Regions from separate parts of the Methylophaga sp. UBA5088 genome, predicted to be linked through region 2. Evidence: riboswitches for the same ligand, from Rfam matches in the RefSeq annotation. Region 2 holds a riboswitch; each other region holds the start of a gene.
The links. A riboswitch is a leader RNA that binds a small molecule or an ion and turns the genes downstream of it on or off. The one in region 2 is predicted to bind cyclic di-GMP.

Region 1 (15,198 bases), on a different contig from region 2:
TTTGGAAAAGCTTTTCATTAAAAAACTCATTAAAAAAATATCTTCTGGCGTAGTCTGGTTTGATCAGTGGTAGGAGTTCTAATTTTATGTTTAGCCCCATTGACTGCGCCCAGTCCTCCCATTTGAAATCAAGAATTAGCGCAGAGTTTTTTACAGGAAACCATGGCACTCTTAGTGAGTCAGCTAATATGGCACCATGCATTGCAGAGGTTATCAATCTCTCACAACTGTTTACTTGACTGATTACACTCATTGCTTGACCCAATGGTGAAATGTAGCTAACACCAGTAGCTTCTACAACTTTTTTCAATCTAGGTGAATCGATACTATGATGTGGCATAAAACCAACCCTCATAGTTCTCTTATCACCAATATTATCTAAACCAAGAATATCGCTAATTAAAATAGCAGGATCTGCAATTGCAAGTTTTTGCTCTACGCCAAGAGCTTTTGCCGTTAATGGTCCTCTTACACAGTGTATAGTCCAGCTTTTTGTTGGTTGTGGAATGGATTCCCCATAACCTGCCCCTGACCCCATTATGTTTATGGAGTTGTAGTTACTCAATGGGAGTTTATCGTTGATTAAAGTACCAATACCGACAAACAGTTGGTCACAATCATCATTAAAAGGTGCATCAATGTAGTTTGACCAAAACCAGGGGTTTATTGCATCACCGAAGTTTGCACACTCAGTATAATGAAAAAGCTTCATTTTTTTGTCTCACCATAATTTTAACTTAGTGAATATACATCAACTAACAGATTTAGAAAGGCTAAGAAGCTCTAATAAACACAAAAATCTTATTCAAAATGAGATTATTTTTATTCAATATCTCTCCTTACTCAAAGCGATAAATTGAATTTTCTGGTTAATCTTTTCTGTTCTTCAGATTCGCCAGTAGCATACTAGAACATCTTAGATTACTGCACTTGCCTAATTAATGGAGCAGAGCAGTAAATAATCATAGTCAAATATCATTTGCTCAGGATGAATTGTCTGTTACAGGTATGCTTCTCTCTTGACGTTTCTAAAAAATCGTACAAATAGATTAGCTCATAAGAAATTACCCATGAATATGTTTTAGGGTATCCACTGATGCAAAATAATAACGACATAAATTGATAAGAGAATGTCGTGCGTTTTTAACAGAGGGACACTAACTCACTTCAGGCTCTCTCTACTTAACTGCTTAAAGAAGATACATATCCTACTGAAAAGACGATAATGAAATTAATCCATCTTGGTTAAATGGCTTTGCACAAGGATTTGTTCAAGTCATCCCTTCTCAATTAGATGTAGACTCTTAACTTCATTCTTCAACAAGGAAGAAGTGCTCAGCTTGTGCAAATAATTATCAATACTCCACATAGTTTATTAAAAGGCCGTAACTTTCCAATTAACCCCCCCCTTAGCCTTATAAGTTTTTATTCAGTTAGATGTTTAATATTGGAGCTCACTACTTAATTTTAGGCGATACAGAAGACGTGTATATTACCGCCTAATCTTACTTCAACATTGTTTATTCCATATTCCAGAAAACTATTTGAGAGGGAAGATAAATAGATGTATCGAGGTGAGAAATACCCATATTGTTTTAGTGCGAGGGAAATATTAGACCATATAGATGATATATTGTTATATCATCATGATTTTGTCGCTAGTTAGAAAGTTATTAATGCCTAATTCTGAAAATGCCAGCCAGAGGTCTCCCCTAAAGAAACTCATTGTTAAAGGCTCATTATGGACTATCGGTGGTTATGGTCTGGCACAGCTTTTTAGACTAGCCAGTAACGTTATAATGGCGAAGTTTCTCTTTCCAGAAGCTTTCGGCTTAATGACCCTTGTCATGGTATTCATGCAAGGTATCAGTATGTTCTCTGATATTGGAATCACACCCAGTATTATTCAAAACAAACGTGGAAATGACCAAATTTTTCTTAATACAGCCTGGACTATACAAGTATTTCGTGGATTTGTTCTTTGGGCTATCGCTCTGGTAGGAGCCTACCCATACTCAATTCTCTACAACGAACCCCTCTTGGCTTGGATGTTACCCGTCGCAAGTCTAAGTGCGATTATTGCAGGGTTCAACTCAACATCACTCGCAAGCTCGAATAGAGATTTAAACCTCCGGAATATTACTCTTTTAGAGCTTATCGCTCAGTTTTTCTCAATCTCTGTGATGATACTTTGGGTCGTCATAAGTCCTACGGTATGGGGTTTGGTCGTTGGAGGATTGGTTAATGCATTGGTCAAAATGTTGTTATCTCAGTTTTGGATTGCGAAAACGAGAAATCGCTTTCAGTGGGAAAGAGAGGCTGCCTCAAGCTTATTTAAATTTGGTCGTTGGGTTCTGGCCAGTACAGCGTTGACATTTTTTGCGCGTCAGATTGACCGAATATTACTTGGTTACTTAATCGGAGCCGCGACACTGGGAGTTTATTCAATTGCTGCCATGTTTAAAGAAACAGCCTCTAAAACAGCTCAAATGCTCGGTAGTAGAGTTTTGTTTCCTTCATATTCGCGCTTGATACGTGAGAATGACCACAAACGCCTATATATAGCCTTAAGAAAGGCTCGATTATTTATGATTGTGATGACATGGTCTGTAGCAATAGCTTTAATTACATTAGGAAACCAAATCATAGATTGGTTATATGATGCACGATATGACGATGCGATTTGGATGGTGAAGATATTACCTCTGGACTTATTTATTGGTGTTTTGTCAATGACTTATCATAATGTTTATCTGGCAAAAGGGAAATCTTCGTACATATCTTTTCTACTTTTTTATCAATTAATCATACAAGTAACCTGTATATTAGTTGGTTACAATCTAGCCGGCACTCATGGTGTTGTCATAGGATTAGCTGTAGTCGGATGGCTTTTGTACCCAGCTAATGTTATTGCTGCCATAAGGCTCAAAATATGGCAGCCAGAAATAGACATACCAGTTATTGCCTTAGCAATTCTATTCATTACTGCATATTTAACACTTTCTGATGTTTTGGTTTCTATTTAAATTTAACCTAGCAATTTTTTACTATTATTCATTGATATACAACTTATCACTTAGTAGTCATTCGTCTTAGTGAAAAAGTGAAGAATCAAGAAAGTGCTTAATTCTTTAAGTAAGTTCGATTTATGGATAAAACAACTATAACCGGCGCGTCAGCGCCCCCAAACTTAGATAGGCTGGCTATGAATCATGCACCTTTGGTAACCATAATTATCCCCTGTTATAACAGAGAGAAATACATCAAAGACGCAATAAATAGCTGTCTTCGACAAACTTACTCTCATATCGAAATAATTGTCGTTGATGATGGTTCCCAGGATAATTCGATTAACGTCATCCGAGAGTATAAAAGTAAAGTTAAACTTATTACGCAAAAAAACAGTGGCGTAAGTGTTGCGAGAAACACCGGCATTGAAGCTTCACAAGGTGATTTTCTGGTATTTCTTGATTCAGATGATTGGATTTCTGATGATCTTATTGAGATGCATATCAACACGTTTAAAAAGTGGGATGATTTAGACATCGCCTGTGCCGACTCCAGAGGTATTAGTTCTGATGGTGTTGAGAGCGCTACAAATACATCCAACTGGCCCGAAATAGCGAGCAGTCCAAAAGAGTTATTTCTTCTAACACCGCCTCCATTCCCTGCATGCGAGATGTACAAAGCATCTACAGTGAAATCACTCGGTGGTTTTTATAATGATATGCGTGCATTTGCTGATTCAAGCTTACGAATTAGAATTGTTTTGAATGGTGGAAAAGTTGCCAGAACTCAAGGGGGACATGCCATATATCGCCCTGTAGAAAACTCCATTACAAGAAATAAAACCAAGCTCCACTATTATGCACTTAAGCTGTTAACAAAATTAAATAACGAGTTTAAAGACAACAAAAAGATCCTCCAACTATTAGAGCTAAGGAAAAAGAAACATCGTTTACGATATTGGTTTTCTAACTTTTCTTATCATCTAGGCTTTCATCCAATATCAATGATGAAATTCATTCGACATCTAATCGTCGTGTCTAAAATTGATCCTGGCTATACTTACTTCATCATAAAAGAGAAACCGTGGCTGTCTGAAAAAAGCGACGCTTTCTAAAAAAAAGGTTGGCCATGGCCAACCTTTTTTGTCAGATTTGTTAATAAACTATCTCATTAAACAACCAAACCGAGAATAAGCACGGCATGTTGTTGGCTCAACATCACTGTTATCCTCATTTGTTGCTTTTATTACCTCATTAATTGTGACACTCTCAATAGTACTTCTAGAGATAGAGCTCGGCTGCGTAATGACAGGCTCACTATATTCATCACCCGTACCAGTTGTTGTGTCATTTATTGTTACTGTAGATGTAGAGAAACGACTCGTTGAAGGCTGTACTTCAACATTTGAATCACTAGTTGTACTCGAAAACCTGCTTGTTGAACCTGAACTTGTTGAACCTGAACTTGTTGAACCTGAACTTGTTGAACCTGAACTTGTTGAACCTGAAGTTGTACCAGTATTTTCTGCATCAGTTGAGCTAGGTGATGAGAACCTTGACATGAAGGAGTTAGTCTCATTAACTGATGATGTAGTTTCTTCAGCACCTAAAACACCCTCAACAGCCTCTGTTACTTGATCTTCGACTTCTTGAACAGTATCGACAACGGGTTCAACTGTTTCTTCATAAACATCTTCAGCGTCAGTTAATGCATCAGATGGAGCGTTTACTAAGCTTTGTAAATTCACCCCTTCATGATTTTCACATTGATTAGTAGAAGTATCTGTATCGATATTGGCATCTTTTTTCTCAATACACTCTTTGAAAGCCGAAGTACTAGACCAGATTCTGTTATTGAGTACAGAGAACGAGTGTTCTCCACCAACTATAATGCCAGTAGCTTTTTCAAAATTTGTTACGATTCTATTATTTTTAATGACAATATTTTTAGACTTGATAGAGTCTTCATTTTTTACCGGTACGTTGACACCAGCGAGCAAATTTCCAGCCTCATCGATAATTGTATTATTCTCAATTAACGCACCGTCACAGGATGCACAACCGATGGCATTACCTCCCATGTTCATGAGCGTGTTATCCCGAATAGTAATATTCAAAAATGACTCATCACTTGTGTAACCACCATCGAAACTAATGCCCCAGCAGCTGTAAGCCGCTTTGCCAGCGTCCTCTTTTATGATATTACCTTCGACTATTACGTCTTTAAGAAGTCCATGACCTACAAGTGAAACACCTTGGCATGAGCCATCAACAATAGCTGATTTATACAATGTGTTGTTTCGTATCGTTATACCAGTAGCATATTGCCCTTTATTAGCAAGATATATATTGTGATCGAAACCGCGTGTTTCACCATTATGTTCAAAATGATTATTTTCGATTAGGCAGTCGTTACAGCCACCCATAAACCCTTGCGTAGTATTGTTTATTATCACAGAGTCTCTCAATACAAAGCGGTCATTCATCATATTGACGGATGGGTCATTTTCATCAGCAGGATTACTCCCTGCAGAATAGACGCCTAAGTCGAATCCTTCGATATGCAGGTTTTCAAGCGTAACATCATCAACATCGTTATATAACCTTACTCCAGTGCCTTTACCTGTAGTGGAGATGAGGATAAGATCTTTGACGATGTATCCGCCATCTCCCCCTGCACTACCACCTTCTTCAAAATTAAGTGCACTTTCACCTTCACTACTTACGATTTTTGGCGCATCTAGAGATGGATCACCATAACTGGCAATCGTGCATGGTTTCTCAGCTGAACATTTCCAGTTAACTAATTTATGTTTTGCGGTTACGTAGAACTGCCCACCCCGACAAAATAATAAAGCCCCACTAGGAGAGACTTTACTGAAAAGCGACACACCTTTCGTGAATGATTTAAAAGCAGTAGATTCTGAAAGCCCATCATTGTTATCGTCGCCAGTAGAATCACAAACATAATAATTTTGTGAATATGCAGCCGATGAAATAAGCATCAGTGTGAGTACAAATAAAATTGAAGTTATTCTTTTCATGTCCATCTCCCCCCGTGATAAATAGATGACACAGGTAAATAATATGCTTGATTCACAATTACGTTAGTGATTTCTTTCACACAATTTAAATGAAAAAAATCTTTTTAAAATTTTTGTGAATTCCTGAACAGTATAACGACCGGAGCAACTAATTACTTAGTCAAAGTCATTGAGGTATGGTTCAAAAAAAAGCCCAGTGTTACCACTGGGCTCAAAAACTTTCTGGGGGGCAGAAAGTTTTTAAAGTGCAGTAGATAATTTAGCGATCAATTTTAGCTTTCGTCGTGAACAACGTCACATTGTATAAATGTATTAAAAATCAGGGTTCAGACTAAGTGAATGTTATATAACTCTAGCAACCAACTTCTTACACGCTTAACATCAGGATTCTGACTCTCTTTCATTTTTATTATTGTAGAAGAACGTTTATCTTTGATCATATCAATGACCGTATTCACATTGACTTCTCTAGAGTCATCAGCAAAAGCATAAACAAGAGCGAAATCACATAGATTGTTTATTCGTCTTGGTACACCTTCACTGTAACAAAAGATAGCAGCACAAGCTTCATTACTGAAAATTTTATGATCAGCTCCCGCTACCTCCATTCTATGTTCGATGTATTTTTGTGTTTCTGGATAGCTTAACGCTTTGAGGTGATATTCAACGCCTATACGTTGTGCAAACTGTTCCAACTCCGGTAGATTGAGCTTATCTATTAGTTCAGGCTGACCAGTTAAGACCAACTGCATAAAGATGTCAGCATCAATATTAACATTGGATAATAGCCTCAATTCTTCTAATGCTTTAACGGACAAATTTTGAGCTTCATCCACGATTAAAACAATTTTTTTTCCCTTCGCATGTTGCTCTACGACGAAATTGACGTAATCACGATAACGTCCTGAGTTATCTGTTGCGGAAGATTCGATATCAAGCGCATCCAGAACCCATTCCATTAACTCACCAAATGACTCACTTGTGTTATTGATTAGGCCGATGACATATTCATCATCAAGATTCTGCAACAATGTTCGAATCAGTGTTGTTTTTCCCGCGCCGATTTCTCCAGTGACTACTGTAAAACCAGCTTGGCTCATCAAACCATATTCCAGCATAGTTAATGCTTTTTTATGATAAGGACTCAAATAAACAAATCGTGGATCTGGTACAAGGTTAAACGGTTTAAATTTAAGACCAAAGTGTTCTATATACATAGATTAGTAGTTCTGATGTGACGGGGCGGTATCAGCTTTATTCATTACTGTACCGATTAAATGTGTACCCTCTAACAATTGTAAAGACTTCTTAATGTTAGCTTCATTATTCTTCCCATCTTCAAGTACCAGTAAAGTGCAATCAAAGTAATTTGTTGATAACAAGACATCGTCTGTCTGTAGTAAAGGAGGTACATCAAAGATAATGACGCGTGAGTTGTATTGAGATTTAATATCCTTCACTAAGGATGCCATTTTCGGACTTGATAATAACTCGGCAGAATCTTCTGCTCTACCTACCCCCGGTAAAAGAACCAACCTTTCGATACCAGGATTAACGAGTACATGATGTAAGTATAAGTCTTCTTGAAGATATTCTTTAAGCCCTGCATCTACATTCAAACCAAAATATTTGGCAATCGATGGATTTCTTAAATCCATATCAACTAATAAAACAGTTTGATTAAGCTCCATGGCCACAGCAACAGCCAGGTTTGCAGACACGAGTGATTTCCCTTCACCAGCCGTTGGTGACGTAATGGCAATACTTTGCCAGTCATTTTGTCGCATCTTTTGAAGGACTTGCGTTCTTAACATTCTAAATACGGCTGACTGTGGGTTATTATAATGTCCGGCTATTACCCTGTTATTTTCCAAAACGCTTGATGGTGTTTTATCTACTTTAGTTTGTGTGTATTGAATATTCTCAATGGCTGGTGCTAAAGGATCTTCAGGAAAACCATTTTCTTCCTGCACATCACTATTAGGTATATTTACATCATCGTTTATGACGTTACCAGTATGCTTCTGTCTTGCTTTGTCTAAGGCTTTCTGAATTCTATCCATTACTAATTCCTATCAGAAGATATGCTAAATCACAGTAAACTTACTTTACGCATTAACTTAAACCATAAAACTTCTAAATTAACGACATAAAAGTGAACTGCAATGACTGAAGCTATAGCAGCAACAATAGCAAGTACAATCCAACGATTTCTGATTGTTTTTTTGCGAGCTAACTCACGAGATGTTGTGATTACAGGTATGACCACAAGTGGCGTCTTACCAACCAGATGTGTCACTTGGGTATAACCTCTTACACCACCGAAAAGCAACTCTATCAATAAGGCCAGCCCTAAACCTGCACCAACTGATGCTCCCACTCCCAAGATGAGAAGTTTTGGCCTATTTGGTTTTTCAGCCTTTGAAGGTACGGCAGGTGGTTCAATGAGTGAAAAGCTCTCACCTTTGTTTTCAGACTCGAGGTTTTGCGCGAGTTCAGCTTGAAGTTGTTTTGAGCGTAATTCTCTATATTTAGCCAAGGTATTTTCGTGATCGCGTGTTAATTCACTATATGCTCTCTGTACTTGATATGTTTCAGCGACTCTTTTTTCAAAGTCAGCAATTTTAGCTTTTATATCTTCTTGTCTATTTTTTAAACGAGCTATTTCCCCTTCTGTCGAGGCAATCTTAGCCTGAATCTGAACATAGGCAGGATTAACATTTTTATTTGGCTGATTCGTCGTTGTCGATTCTCTACTTGCCGTTTTGAGGCGATCTTGAAGATTAGCAATTTTATTATTAAGCGCTTTTATATCAGGATGATTTTCAGCATACTTCTCTTTAAGGGTAGTTAAGTCGTCGGTAGCTTGATCTATTTCTGCCTGAATGACTTCTCTACTATTACCGCTTACACCAAGCTCATTCTCCAGCGCATCTATTTGCCTTCCTAATCTGAGTACATCGGGGTGATTAGGTTCATATTTTGACAGTAGATCGCTATATTGTATTCTCAGCTGTTCCAGACGTTGTTGAGAGGTAGTGGCTTCATTTGGATTCGATATGTTTGTTGGTAAAGCAGATGGAATGGTGGAAAGTTGTAAACTGAGCGTGGTGACTTGATCTTTCAGCACTAAAATTTCATTTTGATTTGAGTTTTGCTCATCTGTCAACCTCTCGATCATTGACAAATTATATTGTAATAACTCAGGTAAACTCTGGCTGTACCTATCTTTGAACTCTGCTATTTGTTTTTCAAGCTCACGCACTCTTGCTTGAAATTTATCTCCTTCCTCTTTCAAGAAGTCTTTCGTTTCTGCAGCACGATCTGTGCGAGCTTTGACATTTTCATTCAAAAACTCAGTGACAAGCTCATTGGCAACCTGCTGTGCTTTTTGTGGTGATTTATCCATAAATGAGACCGTGAAAGCAATACTGGCTCGTTTAGCTCGACCACTAACAGGATCCGTCACATTAGCTTGAACCAGATCCACGCTAACATTTGATTTAAAAAGTCCTACAAGCGCTGATGTTGCAGTTGCTTTCTGTCTTTCCTCTCTATACAGATCATACTTTCTTACGATATCCATCACACGAGCTGAAGTCATCAAACGCTGCTGGATAACTCTAATACGTTGATCGGCATAACTTGTGACAGTGGAGCGTACTAAATCATTTGGAATTTCTTGAGACTCAATTAATATTGTCCCTTCAGACTTGTATGTAGCAGGTAGTGAATAAACCACAAGAACAGCTGCAATACTTAGAACCACAGCTGGGATAATAATCCAGTATTTTCTGCGCCATAGGATATTGAGATAATCTCCCAAGCCTTTTACTTCTTCTTCCATTGATTATTTGCTCTTAACTCGTTGTTATGATTTAACGTGAAAAATGGATGCCATCCCAGTTATAGTCGATATTTAGGGACACAGAATTACTGTTTACATTTTTACCATCAGACTCATCTATACTGCGATAACGATACCCAAATGCGAGTGACCATTTTTCATATATATCCCATCTCAAGCTAGGAGAGAAATCGATATATTTTGTGGTAATACTGCTGATATCGTCAGCACTTGTGTACTCACGGTAAGTCGTTGATACACTAGCTTTAAGCTTTTCTGACAGTTCTCTACTGTAGCTGAGAGTATATGCATCCTGCTCGTTCACAGCGCCAGTGCTAGAAGGTAGTAATGAACGACTAGCTGATAGACTCATGGAGTCTAACTCACCATTTTTCGTAGCGCTCAAGGAGTAGTTAAGCCCAGAACTACTACTAGTTGTTGTTAAACCATTAGAAAAAGTATTTTCACTATCCAAGTAACGCGCACCTAACAAACCATTAATAACCCACAATTCAGTTAATTGATATGTAGAGGTAAAGCCTGCTGTGTATGTATCGTATTCATTATCTAGACTTTCTGATTCGGCAGAGTAATTTACGTATCCTAGGGATATACCACCACTTAGTCTTTCAGAATATTGATGTTGCCAGGCTAAGTTTAAACTCTTAGTCTCATTATCAGTCAATCGAGAATTGTTAGATAATAATGAATTATTCGTTGTTGAAGATTGTGTCCGCTCTTGGTAAGAAGCACTGGTTGTAATTGTATCTAACTCAGTCAAGCTATAACTAAAATTTGGAGATATAGATTTAATCGTGGTTGTAGATGTATTGCTAAAATCTGCTGTGTCTTCTTCCGCGATAGATCTTGACTCTCTTTCAGAATAATCTAGGTTTATTCCATAAGAGCTTCTTTCAGTCGAGCGAGATGTAGAAAAACCAATGAAAGGGTTTTCAGTATCAAGATCATTCAAGTCTTGGTAACGACTGATTCTATATCCCATCCGTAATCGAGACTCTGAATTCTCTAGATTTCTTGATAGTGATAATGTCGGGTTAATTTTTAGACTGAAGTCACCTTTTTTGTCTTCCCTTAATAGTTCATTATCATCGTATTTAAACTGTGGGTCAGCTTCAAAATCAATTCCCCACTCTGCAGCATTTACAGAGCTGGCGAACAAAATAGCAACTGTCAGTGATAGCTTTGTTTTCATCAACTTCACAGTTATGTTGAACTAAGGAATTATCATGACATCACCACTCTCAAGTGTGATGTTTGTTTTGAGTTGTTTGCCTTTTTTAATTTCAGCGTATTTGACTGGGAGCACTTTTTGGCTCTCTCCATCTCTCCTGAGCACAATAATGTTATTCTCTTCGGCATAGGGTGATAATCCACCGGCTAAACTCAATGCCTGCATAGCATCTAGTGGTTGATTCATAACAAACGACCCTGGATTAAGTACTTTCCCCAAAATATGTACTCTATTACCTTCAACACTTGTCACGGATACTGTAACAACTGGGTCAGCTAAATATTCACCAAGCTTTTTAGTTAATTCTGCCTCTACATTGGCAACTGTTTTATCTTTAGCCACTATTTCGCCTGCAAGTGGGAAAGTCACCACTCCATCAGGAAGAACAACTGCTTGCTTTTGCAGAGCTTCTTCGTTCCATACTGAGATATCTAAAATATCTCCAGAGTTTAGTAGATAACGTTCTTCTTCAGCTAATACTGCTGTAGAAAAAGATAATAATAAAGAAAACATTAAGATCAAGCGTTTAGACATTGAAGAAAATCCTTATCTATAATTGACATTCAAAATTGATATTAACACTCTATTTTTCAAAAAAAAAGGGAGCATTCGCTCCCTCCAAAAATATCTTAGTTAACCTACTGTTAACTTAAGTATTATTATGCAGCCACTGCGTTCTTTCTTCTAAGCCCTAAAAAGCCTAATAAAGCAGGAGCAAACAAGAATAATGCTGCTGGCACAGGTACTTCTGACACAGAAACATCATACTTGAATACATCACGGCTAGCGTTAAGAATATCTACAGCATAATTTACACCAGCTTCTAAAAACATAACAAACGAGTAATCACCAGTTATGTCAATAAGTGTTGTATAGACTGGGTAATCAGCTTCAGCTGTAAATCCGAGTTGAGCATTGGTAAAATTCGACTCTGGATTAAATGACCATTCAATTTTTACGTAAGTGTCTTCAGAACTACTTAGATTGAAAAATGACTTCCACGTATCACTAGGACCTGTCCCTTCAGTCACAAAACCACCACCTAAGACAGTTTGTCCACTGGAGATACTGACATCTTGTGTCGCATTCGATGCGCCCGCCACGTCAAAAGATAAAGTCGCTGCATTAACACCAACAGAGAACATTAGAGCTACTAAAAATAGCATCGCTTTTTTCATAATAAACTTCCTTATGCATAAGTTAAAACAAGCAATGCAGCCCAGCCATCTTCAGCGTCAAAGATCTGTGGCTTTCCGACCCCGCCTCACGACGAGTTTGGCTTTAATTAATTATCAAATTTGAGTTTGATAATTACCTATCTGACTTTTTCAGATGGTTCCATGTTAAGGGTCTAGTTCAGAGTCTGTCTATTGTACCTTGGTACAATGTTTACATATATTTACGTAGTCGACCTAGACTTCGTCACTAACAATAACATCAGCCAATAAAAAGGGAGCTTAAGCTCCCTTTTTATTTTCTGTTTTGCTTTTACTTATGCGGCAACAGCAGCTTTTCTACGAAGACCCAAAAAGCCCAATAGAGCTGGAGCAAACAAGAATAACGCTGCTGGAACAGGTACAGCTGAAACACCAAATGACATATTACCCAAAGCAGGTTGAATATCAAATGTTACAGCGTAAAAACCTTCTGCAAGGTTTAACATTGTCGTGAAATCAGGCGCAACGGCGAAAACCATAGTTCCGATTGTAAGTGTACCAGCTACAAACTTGCTAGATGGAGAAAAGTCAAAATCAATAGCAGACAATCCGCCATCGATAACTTCAAGTGTGAAAGACGTTGTAGTATCACCAAATGATGTACTTACTGCACTTGAACCATTATCGAAAATGGTAGCACTGTCTGAAGTTGTTAAGTTGTATGTCGCCGCGTTGGCAGCAACAGAAAACATCATAGCTACGATAAATAGCATCGCTTTTTTCATAATAAACTTCCTTATGCATAGGTTGAAAAAACAAGCAATGCAACCCAGCCATCTTTATATTTAAAGATCTGTGGCTTTCCGACCCCGCCTCACAGCGAGTTTGGCTTTAATTACACAACATCTAACCTGCTGACATTGTGTAAGACCATTTGTATATGATCTTGCTACAAAGCCATCACCGTTGATGTCTATTGTTCTGATTTCTACTGAAAATAATCACGATAACGAGTGTTATCTAGCACCCAAGATTGATGCATCTATTTCAGTAGTATTTCTATGATACCGTGTCTCAGGACAGGCAACAAGTTTATTTTCCTAAGTAAAATTACTAATAAGCTGAGTCGAGATTTCAATAGGCATTTTTACCTACAAACCCCTTAAATATCGTTAAGAAAATAATTTCTATATCCAGAAGTAATGACCAGTTCTGTATATATTTTAGATCGTAATGCACACGACCTTGCATTTTGTCCAAGGTATCAGTTTCCCCCCTAAAGCCATTTATCTGGGCTAAGCCCGTAATACCTGGTTTGACTTTATGTCTCAACATATACCCTTGAATCTGAGCACGGTATTGTTCGTTATGCGCTACAGCATGGGGTCGTGGTCCTACAATCGACATACTTCCGCCCAATGAATTAAAGAATTGGGGTAACTCATCCAGTGATGTTCTTCTCAAAAAGCCACCAAATGGTGTGATACGGCTATCATTTTTTTGTGCTTGTGTGACGGTGTCTCCATCCTCTGTTACCGTCATCGTACGGAATTTCCATACCTTAATTTTTTCACCGTCCATGCCGTAGCGTGTTTGCTTGAAAAACACGGGGCCCTTCGATGTCAATTTAACCCCTGCGGCAATCACCATCATAGGAAGAGCGATCATCGTCAGGATAAGACTACTTAGGATAATATCTTCCAGCCGTTTAAGGATACTATCGATACCAGCAAAAGGGGTTTCATAGACTGAAATGGCGGTGATTCCCTGGTAATCGACCCATCGAGAATTAAGCAAGTTAAATGTGAATAAGTCAGGAACAAGATATACAGAAGCCGTACTATCGGCTAATAGCTCAGTAATGTGTCTGATTCTATGCTCAGCAGACATAGCCAAGGTGATGTAAACAGTATCAACCTTCCCTGCCTTACAATCTTCAATGAGTTGATTGAAATCACCTGCTTTCTTATTTGTTACGACCAGATTAGGTTCTGTTTCTACCCGTTTTTGTGAACGGTCATCATAGTATCCAACCAGCCTAAATCCAGACCAATCCATTTCGTTAAATGCGCTTTCTAACCGTTTACCTAACATTGTCTCACCGACAATAGCCACATTTCTGGTATTGACACCACGAGCTCTAAGAATAGCCAATGATGTTCTTACAATGGCATGCCAGGAAATTAACTCTATAGGTGTCAGTAAAAACCACAAAAAGACAAAGCTATCAAGATAGGTGCCTGAATGAATAAAGAAGATATCAATCATGACCAGAATAAAAACACTGGTAAACCATGAAAACATGACGGCAGAGACTTCTTCCCTTAACGCCGTACCCCGCCACGAACGATAGGCATCTTGCGACTCAGCAAAAAAATTAAATAATACAATAGCGAACAAAAGACTCCATATGTAAAGTACATCCCAAGTCGCTTGGAAAATGTCGAATAAAGCTAAAAACGTTAGCAGGATAATACCGCTATCAATCAGTCTTGATATGGCATTAATTTTTGCGTCGTATTGTCTGATCCTGCCCTGAGCCATCTGTGCTAATTTATCCTATCGTTTTTTAGTCTTTTGATTATAAGTATAAATGACTTTGTATTAGTTGATATTGCTACTGTAATAGTCCTCAACAGTAGAAATTAGTCTTGCAAGCTCGGCTTCTTGTAATAAGTTTATGCCTGCTGCTGCTTTTCTGCCGCCACCTGTGTCGAACTGACCTGCAATAAAATCTGCTCCTTCCTGACGTATTTTAGGAGCTCTGATACTAACGACATAAGCCCCTGAATCAGGTATTTCAGTAAGAATTAAATGTGCTCGAGAAGGAAACTGGTTACTCAAGTAGTTGCTGAAGGTGCCACTAATACGTCTCGCCCATTTATCATCA
Region 2 (7,464 bases):
CGGACAAGATTCAAATTGATGACTTTATGAATGATGTGGACAGGTTAACTGCGGATATCGATCGACTTGAAGCACGAATAAACAGGTTGAAAACAGAGTATTGACATTGTCTCTTGACCGCAGTCATAACCATGTAAGGAGCCATTAATGAAGGCTAATCAGTTATCCAGGCTGATTCAAATTAATCACGTCCTGGCAAAACATCGCCTGGACGAAGTGATCAAAGCAATCCATTTATTGCGTCCGCTTCGGTATTTCAGTTTTTTATCGCCACATCGCTGGCGCAATAAACAATCGACACTGCCTCGAGGCGAAAGATTAAGACTGGCATTACAGGACTTAGGACCTATCTTTGTAAAGTTTGGACAGGTGTTATCAACGCGTCGCGATCTCTTGCCGCCTGACATAGCCAATTCATTAGCTAAACTTCAAGACCAAGTAGCACCTTTTCCCGCTGAGCAAGCAAAACAACTGATTGATAAAGCCTATGAAGCAGAATCCATTGAGACATTATTTGCTCATATTGAACCTGAACCGCTTGCTTCAGCTTCCATCGCACAAGTACACGCAGCTACATTAAAAAGTGGTGAGCAAGTCGTTATAAAACTGGTTCGTCCTGGCATAGAGCCCATTATCAAGCGTGATATTGCTTTGTTGTATACCTTGGCATCTTTTGCTGAACGATACTGGTCTGAGGGAAAACGATTACGGCCCAGAGAGATCGTAGCTGAGCTTGAGAAGAACCTTTTTGATGAACTCGATATGTTGCGCGAGGCCTCTTCAGCCTCTCAACTGCAACGCAATTTTGAAGGCACCACCTTACTATATGTCCCCAAGATATACTGGAAGCTGACCAAGCCTAATATCCTGGTTCAAGAACGTATTTATGGCACGCCTATTAGCGATACTGAAGGTTTAATCGCGAAAGGTGTGGATATGGCAAAACTGGCAGAAATGGGGGTCGAAATCTTTTTCACCCAAGTATTCAAGCATAGTTTTTTCCATGCGGACATGCATCCCGGTAATATCATGGTGGATAGTCATGATCCGGCAAATCCACGTTATGTTGCTGTTGATTTTGGCATCATGGGGACATTATCTCCAGATGATCAGCGTTATTTAGCTGAAAATTTCCTTGCCTTTTTCAATCATGACTATCGCCGGGTTGCCGAGTTACATGTGCAATCAGGCTGGGTGCCGGCTGAGACTCGACTTGATGAGTTTGAAGCAGCCATAAGAAGTGTTTGTGAACCCATATTCGCTCGTCCTTTAAAAGAAATTTCTTTCGGACAACTGCTGCTGAGACTTTTCCAAACAGCGCGTCGTTTTAATATGGAAGTACAACCACAGTTGGTGCTGCTACAAAAAACCTTACTGAATATTGAAGGCTTGGGCCGTGACCTCTATCCAGATCTGGATCTATGGAAAACAGCCAAACCCATTTTAGAATCATGGATGAAGGAAAAAATGGGCTGGCAAGCAGCGTTAAGAACACTAAAGCAAGAAGCTCCTCATTGGGCTGAAACCTTACCCGAGATGCCGCGTCTATTATATGACCTGACTAAGAGAGCCCAAGATGGTCAGCTGAACGTTAATTTAGCATCACATGATATTCAACAGCTGCGTAAAGAAATCAAAAAAGCCAGTTATCGTAGTGCTGCTGCTACCTCTGGCGCTGCATTTTTGGTAGGCGCTGCCGTTATCACCGGTCTCGATGGTTACTCGACAACTATGTTTGCAGGGTTACCAGTACTGAGCTGGGTATTTGGGCTATGGGGGCTCGGTCTTATTTATTTTAGTATTTCAAACAAAAGTTAATTGTTATGTTTAAGTGGATTGGCCTTATTCTAGGCTTTATATTACTCAGTACGATGAGTGTAGGATTACTCATTTTAGGAATTTTTGGCGCACTGATTGGCTTACTGTTTGGTGGTTTTGCTGACCGTATACGAGCGTATGGTCTGGGCGGTGCTAATCCATTTACAAGTCAAACCCGTCAAACAGTTTTTCTTGAAACTGTGTTTGTTTTGATGGGGAAACTAGCGAAGGCAGATGGTCGAATCAGCCAGATTGAAATCGATCACGTGGAAGCCTTTATCAAAAAAATGGGGATGTCGGGTGAGCATCGACAAGAAGCCATCCGCCAATTTAAGCGAGGCGCAGAACCCGACTTTGATATTACAGACACAATGAATCATTTCAAACAACATTGTGGTAATACGTTTAATCTAAAACAAGTCTTACTGGTTTACCTGATAGTCATGGCCTTAGCCGATGGTAAGCTTGATCCACAAGAAAAAGATATTCTGGAACAAGTCTCTGCTCAGTTAGGATATAACCGGGCCGAGTTTAACCGTATTCTGGATATGGTGATGAGCCAGGCAAGTTTCGCAAGAGGTCATCAGCAGCAATACTCTTCCGGTCCGCAGCGCTCTTATTCTGATGAATTGGCCGATGCTTATAAAGCGCTTGGGGTGACTGAAAAGAGTTCTAATCAAGAAATTAAACGTGCTTATCGAAAACTGATGAGCCAATATCATCCGGATAAACTCATGGGACAAGGCGTTCCAGAAGATATGATTGCCGTTGCCACAGAGCAAGCGAAAGAAATTCAGTTAGCATACGATTTAATAAAAAAACATCGAGAACAAAATTAACAATTTCGTTTTATTTATTATTATCTGTTTGGTACTATTTTTTCTGGAAACACTTTAACCAAAGCCAAACTCGGTGTGAACCAAGGACGGAAAGTTACAGACCTTATGATACTAAGGTGGCTGTACTGCAATAATATCTAAGGAAAGAACACATGAAAAAAATAGTTTTTATCGCACTGGCTTTATTTACTGGTTTAACTAACGCTGCTATAGCTGCAACAAGCTTATCAACTAATGGTTCATGGCAAACAGCTAATGGCGACCTAAGTTCATTGCTCGGCCAGTCTGCACCAGCTACATGGTCTTACGATACAGACCTAGCATCAGCGACCCTTTACTCATCATATGCTCTTCCAAGCACAGGCACAGTGAGTACATACGTATCATCAAATTACGTTCTCTCAGGTACAGCTGCCCCCACTTTGTTTGATGGCAGCCAGTTTGCTCTCAGTATATTAGATAATACTATTGCAAACCTTGATGCATTCAATACAGATATCGTTACATCGATGGTGAATAAAGGTCTTAATCCTGATATCACAGGTGATGCGATTCTATTTACAACTAGCACTCTTTTTCCGGTGTCTGAATTCACAGAAAGTTTTTCTCTGTCTGGCCTGATGATGTTTGATAAAGACTTTTTCACTGGCCCTATATCAACATTACCTTCTGCTGATATTCTGCTTGATAATGCATTATTCATTTATGCATCACTTTCACATGAAATTAACTTTGAAGAAACTGGCTTTGCTAGTTATATCCAAACGCCATCAGCAGTGCCTGTACCTGCTGCCTTATGGATGTTTGCTCCAGCGTTGTTAGGTTTTCTTGGTTTGCGCCGCAAGGTGAATACTCAGGCTTAAAAAATTTAAGCACATAAAAGAAAAAAGCCGTAGTGATAAACTTCTACGGCTTTTTTGCTTAACACCCTTAATATTTGAGCTTTTTTATATCAAAACAGCCCGACTATTGAGCCATTATCATCAATATCAATACGTTCAGCAGCTGGGTGCTTAGGTAATCCAGGCATAGTCATCACATCCCCACAAAGTACAACCAGAAAACCAGCACCGTTTGACAGACGAACATCACGAATTGTCAGCGTATGATTCTCAGCCGTGCCACGTAAGCTCGGGTCACTGCTAAAAGAATACGGTGTTTTTGCCATACAAACTGGAATATCCCCGTGCTGCTCGTTCAACATAGCGATCTTATCCATCACTTTTTTATCAGCAACGACTTCACCACTGCCATATAGACGTTTAGCAACCTGATTAATTTTGTCCCATAGCGGTAAACTATCAGGATATAACAGACGACAAGGCTCAGCAGGGCTATCCAGTATTTCGACAACACGTTCCGCCAGTGTTTCGGCACCGGCCCCACCTTGTGCCCAATGACGAGCAAGAATGGCTTCAGCTCCCATTTCTTTTACAGCCGTTGTAATTAGTTCTATTTCTGCATCGCTATCATTAACAAAGTGATTGATGGCAACAACACAGCGTAGACCAAACTCATTTTGTAAGTTGCTTAAATGCCGTTTTAAATTAGCCAGTCCCACCTTTAACGCATCGAGGTTTTCTTCGCCAAGCTCTTTCAGTTCCAGACCACCGTGATATTTCAAGGCTTTTACTGTGGCGACAACAACAGCCATATCTGGCTTAATCCCAGCTTTGCGACACTTAATATCAATAAATTTCTCAGCACCTAAATCCGCTCCAAAGCCCGCCTCAGTGACCACATAATCACTCAGCTTAAGTGCCATTTTGGTTGAGATAACTGAATTACAGCCATGCGCTATGTTCGCAAATGGACCACCATGAACAAAGGCTGGATTATTTTCTAAGGTCTGCACAAGATTGGGTTTTATCGCTTCTTTTAGTAATGCAGCCATAGCACCGTGGGCCATGATTTCTCGAGCATATCTTGGTGTCCCATCAACGGAATAGCCGATCAGGATATCTCCCAAGCGTTGCTTCAGCTCAGGCAAAGAATTAGCTAGGCAAAAGATAGCCATAACTTCCGAAGCAACAACAATATCAAAGCGCTCTTCACGCAAATAACCATTGGCAGGACCACCCATACCCACCACGATATCCCGCAATGCACGGTCATTCATATCCATAACTCGCTGCCAGACAATACGTCTTGCATCCAACTGTAATGCATTTCCATGATGGATATGATTATCAATCATCGCTGATAATAAATTGTGGGCAGAAGCTATTGCATGCAGATCGCCAGTGAAGTGAAGATTGATATCCTCCATGGGTACAACCTGAGCATAACCGCCACCCGCAGCCCCGCCTTTCAAACCAAAGCATGGCCCCATAGAAGGTTCGCGTACACAGACAATGGATTTCTTACCAATTCGGTTTAGCGCATCACTCAGGCCGATCGTGGTTGTCGTTTTTCCCTCACCAGCAGGAGTCGGACTAATAGCAGTTACTAGGATTAACTTACCATCCGGCCGTTTTGCCAACTCATCCATGACATCTAATGATACTTTCGCTTTGAAATGTCCGTATGGGTCAATATGTTGAGAGGCAAGACCCAGCTTTTCCTCGGCGAGCTGGATGACTTCCTGCATGGCAGCCTGTTGGGCAATTTCAATATCAGACATGGTTTTCCTGAACGGCATTAAATTTAAGCCACATTATACGTGAGTTAACGACGAATCCCGAATAGCCCATTACTCCCCCCATCGCGGCATCAAGTCATGCTCTATCTTGGCTTGGTCAAGTATTCTCGCGACAACAAAATCGACCACTTCAGCTAAGGATGTTGGATTAAAATAAAATCCAGGATTGGGTGGCAAAATACAGACTCCCAGTTTAGCTAACTTCAACATATTTTCGAGATGAATCACAGAAAATGGCGCTTCTCTTGGAACCACGATCAATTTCCGATCTTCTTTAAGCATGACGTCGGCAGCGCGGTTGATTAAATTATCACTCTGACCACAAGCAATTGCTGATAACGTTCCCATGGTACATGGGCACACAATCATGGCGGGCACGCGATGTGAACCACTTGCCAGTGGTGATGACCATTGTTGTTCACCATAAACCTGCAATTGTTCAGGAACACAGTCGAATTCCTGACTCAGCTTTTCCTGCACATCCGATGCTCTTGCAGGCAACTTCCAATTGAGTTCATCAGCGAGCACAATTCTACCAGCGGTAGAAATCATTAAATGTACCGTGAGCCCTTGCTTGAGTAATACCTGCAATAAACGCTTCGCGTAAGGCGCGCCAGAAGCACCGGTAATGGCTAATGCAATTTGTTGCTGATCCAACATTCTTAAGCTATCGCCTCTAAAATTCGCTGATGAATACCGCCAAAACCACCATTACTCATTACTAAAATCTCATCACCCGCTTGTGCTTCCTGGCTGATCGTCTTCACAATAGCATCGATCGAGTCAAAGACACTAACATGTTCGCCCAGTGTTTCAGTCACGTTTTTTAATGACCATTTCAAGTCGCTATCTTGTAACAACAATACTCTATCTGCCTGAATAAGTGACTGAGCCAGAGTATCTTGGTGAATTCCCATCTTCATCGTATTTGAACGAGGTTCCAATACAGCTACCAGACGACGGTTACCTATTTTGGCTCTCAGCCCAGCAATTGTTGTTGCTATCGCTGTCGGATGATGGGCAAAATCATCATAAACACGAATGTTATTGATTTCACCTTTTAACTCTAAACGACGCTTCACACCAGCAAACACGGATAAAGCCTCACAGGCATGCTCAACCGTGACACCAACATGATGGGCAGCAGCAATAGCGGCAAGCGCATTATTCACATTGTGTTGGCCGAGCATATCCCAACTGACTCGGGCTGTAGACTCACCATATCTGACTTCAAACTCACTGCCATCATTTTTCAATAATGTCGCACACCAATCAGCATCAACACCCAATGTCTGTCTTGGCGTCCAACACCCCATATTAAAGACATGGTCAATCGTCTTATCCTGAGGTGAAATAATCAAACCCTGTTCAGGTACCGTTCGTACCAGATGGTGGAATTGCTTTTGAATTGCAGCCAGATCATCAAAGATATCAGCATGATCAAACTCAAGATTATTAATAATCAGTGTTCTGGGCATGTAATGCACAAATTTTGAACGTTTATCAAAAAAGGCCGTGTCGTACTCATCTGCCTCAATCACAAAAAATGGCGTATTACCTAAACGTGCTGTTTCGCCAAAATTATCAGGGACACCGCCTATCAAGAAACCTGGCTGCATACCTGCATGCTCCAGAATCCATGCTAATAGACTACTCGTCGTCGTTTTTCCATGTGTACCCGAGACCGCTAATACCCATTTGCCTTGCAGGACATGTTCATTTAACCATTGAGGGCCAGACACATAAGGCAGACCTTTGTTTAAAACATACTCCACAGCCGGGTTGCCACGCGACATGGCATTGCCCATCACCACTAAATCAGGTGCAGGGTCTAAATGCTCAGGTTTATAGCCTTCTTTTACATCAATACCTGCAGCGGCAAGTTGGTCACTCATAGGCGGATAGACATTGGCATCAGAACCACTGACTGTCATGCCTAACTCCCTCGCAAGAATCGCCACCCCCCCGATGAAGGTGCCGCAAATCCCCAGTATATGAATGTGCATTAAGTCACTCCTGAAATAGTAAGTCCAACAACTATCAACGATACGATGACATATGCCACCGTGATAACGGCTGCCAGCCCCGGTCGGATATCTAGTGCATACCTGAAGATATGTGCAACAACAAATAAACTCCAGAAAATGATAATAAGCACCATCAATA
Region 3 (6,202 bases), on a different contig from region 2:
GGGCATTGGCGGTTTGGTTGCCGGTATCAGCGTGGCATTACTATCAGGCTTTGTCAGTCGCACCACGATATTAAAAGAAGATGCCAGCTTTGCTACGTTTTATCTGACCTCACTGGCACTGGGTGTATTAATCGTCTCAATGCGTGGGTCAAATATTGATCTCTTACACGTACTCTTTGGCACCATACTGGCGATTGATGCCCAATCAGTGTATCTGGTGGGTGGCGTAACTAGCTTGAGTCTTATTGTGTTAGCCATTATCTATCGACCACTGGTGGTTGATTGCTTTGATCCCGGCTTCTTAAAAGCCGTAGGTGGTTATGGCCCTGTTTATCATTTCTTATTTTTATTTCTGGTTGTGTTGAACTTGGTCGCCGGCTTTCAGACATTAGGCACGCTTATGGCTGTAGGAATCATGATGTTACCCGCTGCTATCGCTCAACTGTGGACCAGAACACTGCCAATGATGCTGGTCATTGCTGCATCGAGTGGTGCCTTTTCTGGCTTTATCGGTCTGCTAATTTCTTACCACTTAGGTTCGGCGTCCGGACCAACTATTATTTTGACCAGCAGTTTTATCTATCTTGTCACTCTGTGCGTTGCCCCACAAGGGGTGTTAAAGCAGTGGTTCTATCGCTACAAACTCTAGTATCAAAACAAAAGGTTCACTATGTATAAACCGTTATTCACCTATCTGATTCTTATCGGCCTAACTTTTGTCATCAAATCCGCTTCCGCTAACACTATCAATGCTGTCACCAGCTTTGGCATTTTGGCTGATGTCGTCAAAAACGTAGGTGGCAAGCATGTAAAAGTGACCAGTATTGTGCCACCTAATGGTGACCCACACAGCTACGAGCCCTCCCCAGGTGATGTAAAGTTAATCAAATCCGCAGACGTCATCTTTTTAAGTGGCATGGGTTTAGAGAACTGGTTTCAACGTTTAGCGAAAGCCGCCGGCACCAGCACAGCTCCGATTGCTGTTTCAAAAGGTATTGAGACCTATTCTGTAACAGCCGGCTATGGCCAGTTCAGAACGGATCCACACGTATGGAATGATGTCGATAATGTTCAGGTTTGGGTTAATAATATTGAAGCGGCCTTGATTGAAGTCAGACCAGATCTGACAAATGAAATACAACAGGCTGCTCAAGCGTACAGGGAAAAACTGACGGCACTGGATGCCAATATCCACGCAAAGCTGACAAGCCTGCCCACTGACAAACGTGACATTTTAACCAGCCATGACGCATTTAGTTATTACACAAAAGCCTATGGCGTCAGGTTTTTGTCTCCCCAGGGCGTATCCACAGAAACCGAAGCCTCAGCTGCTACCATCGCTAAACTCATCGATCAGATTAAACAGCTTGGCGTAACACGTTATTTTCTTGAAAACTCTAATAACACCCGTTTGATCAAGCAGATTGCTAACGCCACCGGGGCAAAACCAGGCGGCAGACTCTATCCCGAGTCGTTATCTGAAGAAAATGGCCCGGCTGCAACCTATATAAAACTAATGCAATACAACACACAACAAATCGTCACGGCCCTTTCCGAATAACGCCGAGATACCCAGGCTATTTATCTTCAGATAGTCTGGGTAGTGGCTCCTTAAACCGTTACACATGGTTTATATGCATAACTATTCTCAGAGAAAATCAGTCGGGACAAGGGCAAAACTGGCTCCGCTTAGTTGAGTTTCGACATCAATTCACGAACCTCTTCAGCACGTAATGGCCGCACCAGACGATCCACTTCTTGACCATTGTCTAGCAGTATCAATGTCGGCCAGAGTTTGACCCTAAACCCACGGCCCAGTCGCTTGCCCTTGCCATCATAGATTTTGATATGACGCAGCTCCGTATGTTCATTGATCACTTCGTTGATCGCTGCACGTGCTGCCTGACAATGACCACACCAGGGCGCACCAAACTCAAGTAATACCTTACCCGGCAATTCGCTGGTTTGATCAAAGGTCAATGTTTCCTGTAGATATCCTGAGTCGGCATCAGCTTGATCGATGTTCATATAATTAACTCTATGGGTAAATGACAATCTCTTTACTCAAACGCCGAAAGACTCTTCTCTCAGCCACAAAAAAAAAGGTTCATTTGCCATATCATCTTGCCATAAGTTTCTTTCAGGCAATAAAAAAGCCGTAATGAACTTAATCATTACGGCTTTAATCGGTTTAACAGTCTGGGTATTAAGCGACTGTTTTTTGAGCTCTACGACGTAAGCCCATGAAACCTAATAATGCAGGCGCAAACAAGAATGCTGCAGCAGGAATAGGCACTGCAGATACATTTAATGACATACCACCGATGTTGTCACCGTAGTTACTATCATTGATGAAGAACTGAACTGTGGCATCAGATAACAGTGTAAATGTTGCACCAAGTGCGTTCAGCAGCGCTAAATCTGCTGTCTCATATCTACCAGTATCGCTAGTGATGATATGAGTAGTGCCAGACGGTGTAGTGAATGAGTAGTTGTTGACCCAGCCTTTTGAACAACCAGTGCCATCAGCACTACAACCTTGCACTTTACCCCAAGCATTCCACGCTGTGTATGTGTCATCTTTAAATGGGCTTATTGAATAAGTACCTGCTTTCAGGTTGAGTTCAACAGCATTCGAAGAAGTGTTTGTTTTTGCATCAAGATGGACAGTTGCTGCGTTAGCAGTCAACGGCGCCATAATTAACAACCCGAGTGCGATTAATAAGTTTTTGCTAAATAACTTCATTACATAAGCCTTTGTTATTCTGCAACCCAGCCATCTTTATTCACTACTTATAAAGACCTGAAGCTTTCCGTGCTTGGCTCACACCAAGGTTGGCTTTATTAAGAAATTAATTTACTACAGCTACAGGGTAAATCGCTTTTATAGCTCAATCAATTGTACATTGGTACTAGAAGGCCTATATAAAAGTGGGTTTTGGCGATTTCTAGCATTAAGACTTCCCCACTCACATCAATCTGAACAGGCAAAGCTGGTTAGGAATACAACTATGTATCAAGTAGATAAATCAAACTCAGCGCGAAAATAACGTAACAAGCTAAAGTGAAAAATGACCAAACCAGAGAGCGAGTAGCCCTGACTTTTCCCCACCATAAGCTAGGTTCTCAATAAAGATCGCTTCTTGCATGCACTTGGCAATAAAGTGCATCGCCACCACAGCAAACAGAAACTGAATCAACGCTGGCACCCAACTCAAAACAGTCGCGCTTATCACTATTACTATTCATTATTCTCACGTGGATGTAGCTCAGACTCTATCCACTGCGCGACTTCTTGTTTGTCTTTTCGTTTTACCATCTGCCTAGTATTGATGTCTTTTGGATAAACGCAAGTGCCTGTATTGTGCTTCAACACAAATGCGCGTTTCGCCCCAACAGGGTGTTTACTTGGCGCATGAATTACTGCGGATCTTAACTCGAGACATTCAACGTCTTCCAGTGAAGCGTTTAAACCTATTTCATTTTGAGTCTTTTCAATAATGTCTCGAAATGTTCCTAAAATCAGATAACTACCATTTAGCAACGGCCCTTGACGCAAGGTTTGCTGCACATTTTGCTCCGTAACATTAATGCGCTCAAACTCGGTCACAGCAAGCTTATGCTCCTCCCCGGACGTCATTTTTATCACGGCTTGTACACACACCACATGAACAGGCCGCTCCCCCATATTCACCAACATACACAGCGCATCGGGGTTCTCATTTTGAGCATGGTGAAAAAGAAGATAGGGCCGATTATTACGGCGATATTGACTAAGAATTAACTGTAAATAGACAAGCCAGATAATGGCCATAACAGCAGAGCTGACGGGGCCAACATACTCCATAGGTTCTCCTCCTCCGTGGGAAATTAATGTTTAGAGGGGTACTGACTAAGAACTCAGTGATGAGTTTCATTTAGTAAATTGATGAAGTGTGTGAGTGAGAAATCTATAGAAAGAAATCAAGTTTGCTGACACCTTGAACATGCATAGCCGTTGCCGTGAGCATGAACTCTCCGTCCAAAGCTCCCCATATCTTCTCCCCTTTCCAGCCTCGCCAGTTGTCTGCCATATCCCGAAACAGAAGACTTGGCGGGCCGACAAAATAGGTTGTTGTATTGACTTCACCTATAAATGGAGCGCCAGTAACAGAGGCAACAAAGTTTGAGCCCTCCTCGTTGCCACCAACGATCCTCAAGGAGAGGGTTGTGGCGTCATCACATGACTTGATTTCTATCGTTTCCATAGACCATTAACGCCAACAGCACGCGCGGCTGCGAAATGGAGGCGAAGCCGCAATGTAGTAGACGTCGCCGTGACTGTGATTGTTAGGCTCAATTACCGGTTTTGCGCCGATGATTAATCGACAAAACCGAAATAGTGGCCAACACCCAGAACGGTTTCCACAAATTTCTTGGCTGTAGCACGATCCATAATCACAGATTTGCCATCGACATTCAGATAAATACTATCCTCGTCATAGAATGAAGAGCGGCCAAACTCAATATCCATTTTTTCTTTCCCGCCCTGACATTTTACCGTTTCTTCAAAAACATGGTTGTCGCTATAACTCAAACCCTTCTTGTAAAGTGACGACTTTTGATCGTCAGATATGAACGTTGGGCTTCTGGCCTAACGCCAGCATCAGCCGGCGCGCTATTCGCGCGCGCGGCTGAATGCCATCGTTAGGCGATTGATCGTGTGTTGATTCTTTGCCTGGAAAAATAATTTCAACCAGACCCCTTTAATTCTTTAATTGCAGGGTGCGAAACGCCGCTTCGATGAATAACGCCTGGTTGAGAAACGGATTTTTACTGAATAGGTCGCCGGATGTCACTCGATCAATCAGTGACTGGCGCGGATTGCTAGTGTCTGTATTGGGTAAGTTAGCTGATGATTGGGGAATAAACTTGCCTGCATTCTCACTTGGCTCATGCACTAAATAGATTGTACCTGAAGCAATAGCGGCTTGGCGTCGTCGGTCACTGGCAAGTAACCCGGCTGCCAGTTCAACATCATCAGCATCGAGGTTGTTCTCTACAGCATAATCATACGCAGCTTCCAACGCTTCTCTGTCGCTTTCCGATAAAAAATCAAAGACATTTCCACTATCAGATGAAGGGTTAGGTCTTGGTATCGTTTCACGAATGTTGTGTTCTTGCTGCAAGGCATTTCTCAACGCTTGGCCATCTATATCAATTTCGGTATTGGCTGTTACCATGCTAACGGCTTGGTCAAGCAACGCTTGGCCTCTTGCTATGGGAAGGTAACTGGGCCCAAGTTCTTGGCGTAAAAACTCGTTCGCGCCTTGCACCAATAGGCTTATAGAATGACCTCGGGCGCTAATCTGCAGGGCTGGATTAGTAGTATTGCTGATCCGAGAGCCGGAGCTGCTTGTATTCTCTGAATTCGTTATATCCTTGGAATTAGCAACGGAGGTATCCGACTGCAATGCGCTTTGGGCTGAGCTGTTAATAAATCCAGTGATGATATTCATGCTGCATTTCCTCCTTATGACAAAGGGGGTAATCTGTCATATTGTATTACATCAGTAGCTGTAATCCACTCTTACTGTATCCGCTGTACGGATAGTTGAATACGCTCCTCCGACTAAAGTAAATCGTAAATGGAAAGTGCCACGGGCGTTAAACCCGTCAAATGCATCTGAATTGTCATTTTGCGCAGCTGATATATCGATACAAAGAAAATCAGAGGATGAGTATTGTTTTCGGTAACACAATTCGACTTCTTCAGACGTATGGCCGTTAGGAATGGTATTCCAATCCCAGGAAACGTCTGTAATTTCAGCGTCCCTTCTGGGGACAGAAGACGGCGGGTTAAATGGAGTGGTTGCATAACCTCCAGAAAAATAAATTGTGTAACCTAACCGCGTGTGCTCCCAGAAATCATCCGCCGCATGTGCTGCTGATGACAAAAAAGCGAATATGACGCCATTCCAGTAAGTATGCTCTTGATCTTCATAGCAGTTCTCCAATTGTATTGATCTATTCATTAGCTCCCCAATGCGCGGGGCGCAACCACATAAAAACAGTAACTTAAGTCAAGTTACTTGGAAGTCAACTACCGCTGTTCGTTGCGCATTAGGCCTCCAAGATATTGGATGCACAACGCCGAATAAGTGTCAAGCGAAATCAGAAACTGCCTCCTTGCGACATCCGGAATTGACCTCTCAGTTCACAC

Region 1: linked by a shared signal. The riboswitch ahead of B4K20_RS03905 (hypothetical protein) and the one ahead of B4K20_RS15950 (hypothetical protein) in region 2 are both predicted to bind cyclic di-GMP.
Region 3: linked by a shared signal. The riboswitch ahead of B4K20_RS08540 (hypothetical protein) and the one ahead of B4K20_RS15950 (hypothetical protein) in region 2 are both predicted to bind cyclic di-GMP.

Annotation. Positions count from the first base shown of each region.
Region 1 is NZ_DIAC01000030.1:1,528-16,725, reverse strand. Features, by position in the region: gene B4K20_RS03950 (polysaccharide pyruvyl transferase family protein) at 1-712, opposite strand, end outside; gene B4K20_RS03945 (oligosaccharide flippase family protein) at 1,677-3,026, shown strand; gene B4K20_RS03940 (glycosyltransferase family 2 protein) at 3,149-4,123, shown strand; gene B4K20_RS03935 (right-handed parallel beta-helix repeat-containing protein) at 4,172-6,052, opposite strand; gene B4K20_RS03930 (ExeA family protein) at 6,379-7,269, opposite strand; gene B4K20_RS03925 (CpsD/CapB family tyrosine-protein kinase) at 7,273-8,115, opposite strand; gene B4K20_RS03920 (Wzz/FepE/Etk N-terminal domain-containing protein) at 8,145-9,899, opposite strand; gene B4K20_RS03915 (hypothetical protein) at 9,931-11,112, opposite strand; gene B4K20_RS03910 (polysaccharide biosynthesis/export family protein) at 11,134-11,685, opposite strand; gene B4K20_RS03905 (hypothetical protein) at 11,811-12,329, opposite strand; cyclic di-GMP riboswitch class I at 12,362-12,441, opposite strand; gene B4K20_RS03900 (hypothetical protein) at 12,644-13,093, opposite strand; cyclic di-GMP riboswitch class I at 13,129-13,208, opposite strand; gene B4K20_RS03895 (undecaprenyl-phosphate glucose phosphotransferase) at 13,443-14,852, opposite strand; gene B4K20_RS03890 (DHH family phosphoesterase) at 14,913-15,198, opposite strand, start outside.
Region 2 is NZ_DIAC01000129.1:23,969-31,432, reverse strand. Features, by position in the region: partial or broken gene B4K20_RS15965 (hypothetical protein) at 1-104, shown strand, start outside; gene ubiB (ubiquinone biosynthesis regulatory protein kinase UbiB) at 148-1,818, shown strand; gene djlA (co-chaperone DjlA) at 1,824-2,657, shown strand; cyclic di-GMP riboswitch class I at 2,711-2,790, shown strand; gene B4K20_RS15950 (hypothetical protein) at 2,810-3,520, shown strand; gene B4K20_RS15945 (formate--tetrahydrofolate ligase) at 3,610-5,280, opposite strand; gene B4K20_RS15940 (UbiX family flavin prenyltransferase) at 5,350-5,958, opposite strand; gene mpl (UDP-N-acetylmuramate:L-alanyl-gamma-D-glutamyl-meso-diaminopimelate ligase) at 5,961-7,304, opposite strand; gene B4K20_RS15930 (hypothetical protein) at 7,304-7,464, opposite strand, start outside.
Region 3 is NZ_DIAC01000067.1:1,150-7,351, forward strand. Features, by position in the region: partial or broken gene B4K20_RS08525 (metal ABC transporter permease) at 1-649, shown strand, start outside; gene B4K20_RS08530 (metal ABC transporter solute-binding protein, Zn/Mn family) at 671-1,561, shown strand; gene B4K20_RS08535 (thioredoxin family protein) at 1,690-2,028, opposite strand; gene B4K20_RS08540 (hypothetical protein) at 2,207-2,746, opposite strand; cyclic di-GMP riboswitch class I at 2,764-2,850, opposite strand; gene B4K20_RS08545 (hypothetical protein) at 3,060-3,236, opposite strand; gene B4K20_RS08550 (hypothetical protein) at 3,242-3,847, opposite strand; gene B4K20_RS08555 (DUF6228 family protein) at 3,951-4,247, opposite strand; gene B4K20_RS08560 (hypothetical protein) at 4,361-4,576, opposite strand; gene B4K20_RS08565 (hypothetical protein) at 4,746-5,498, opposite strand; gene B4K20_RS08570 (flagellar protein FlhE) at 5,550-6,014, opposite strand.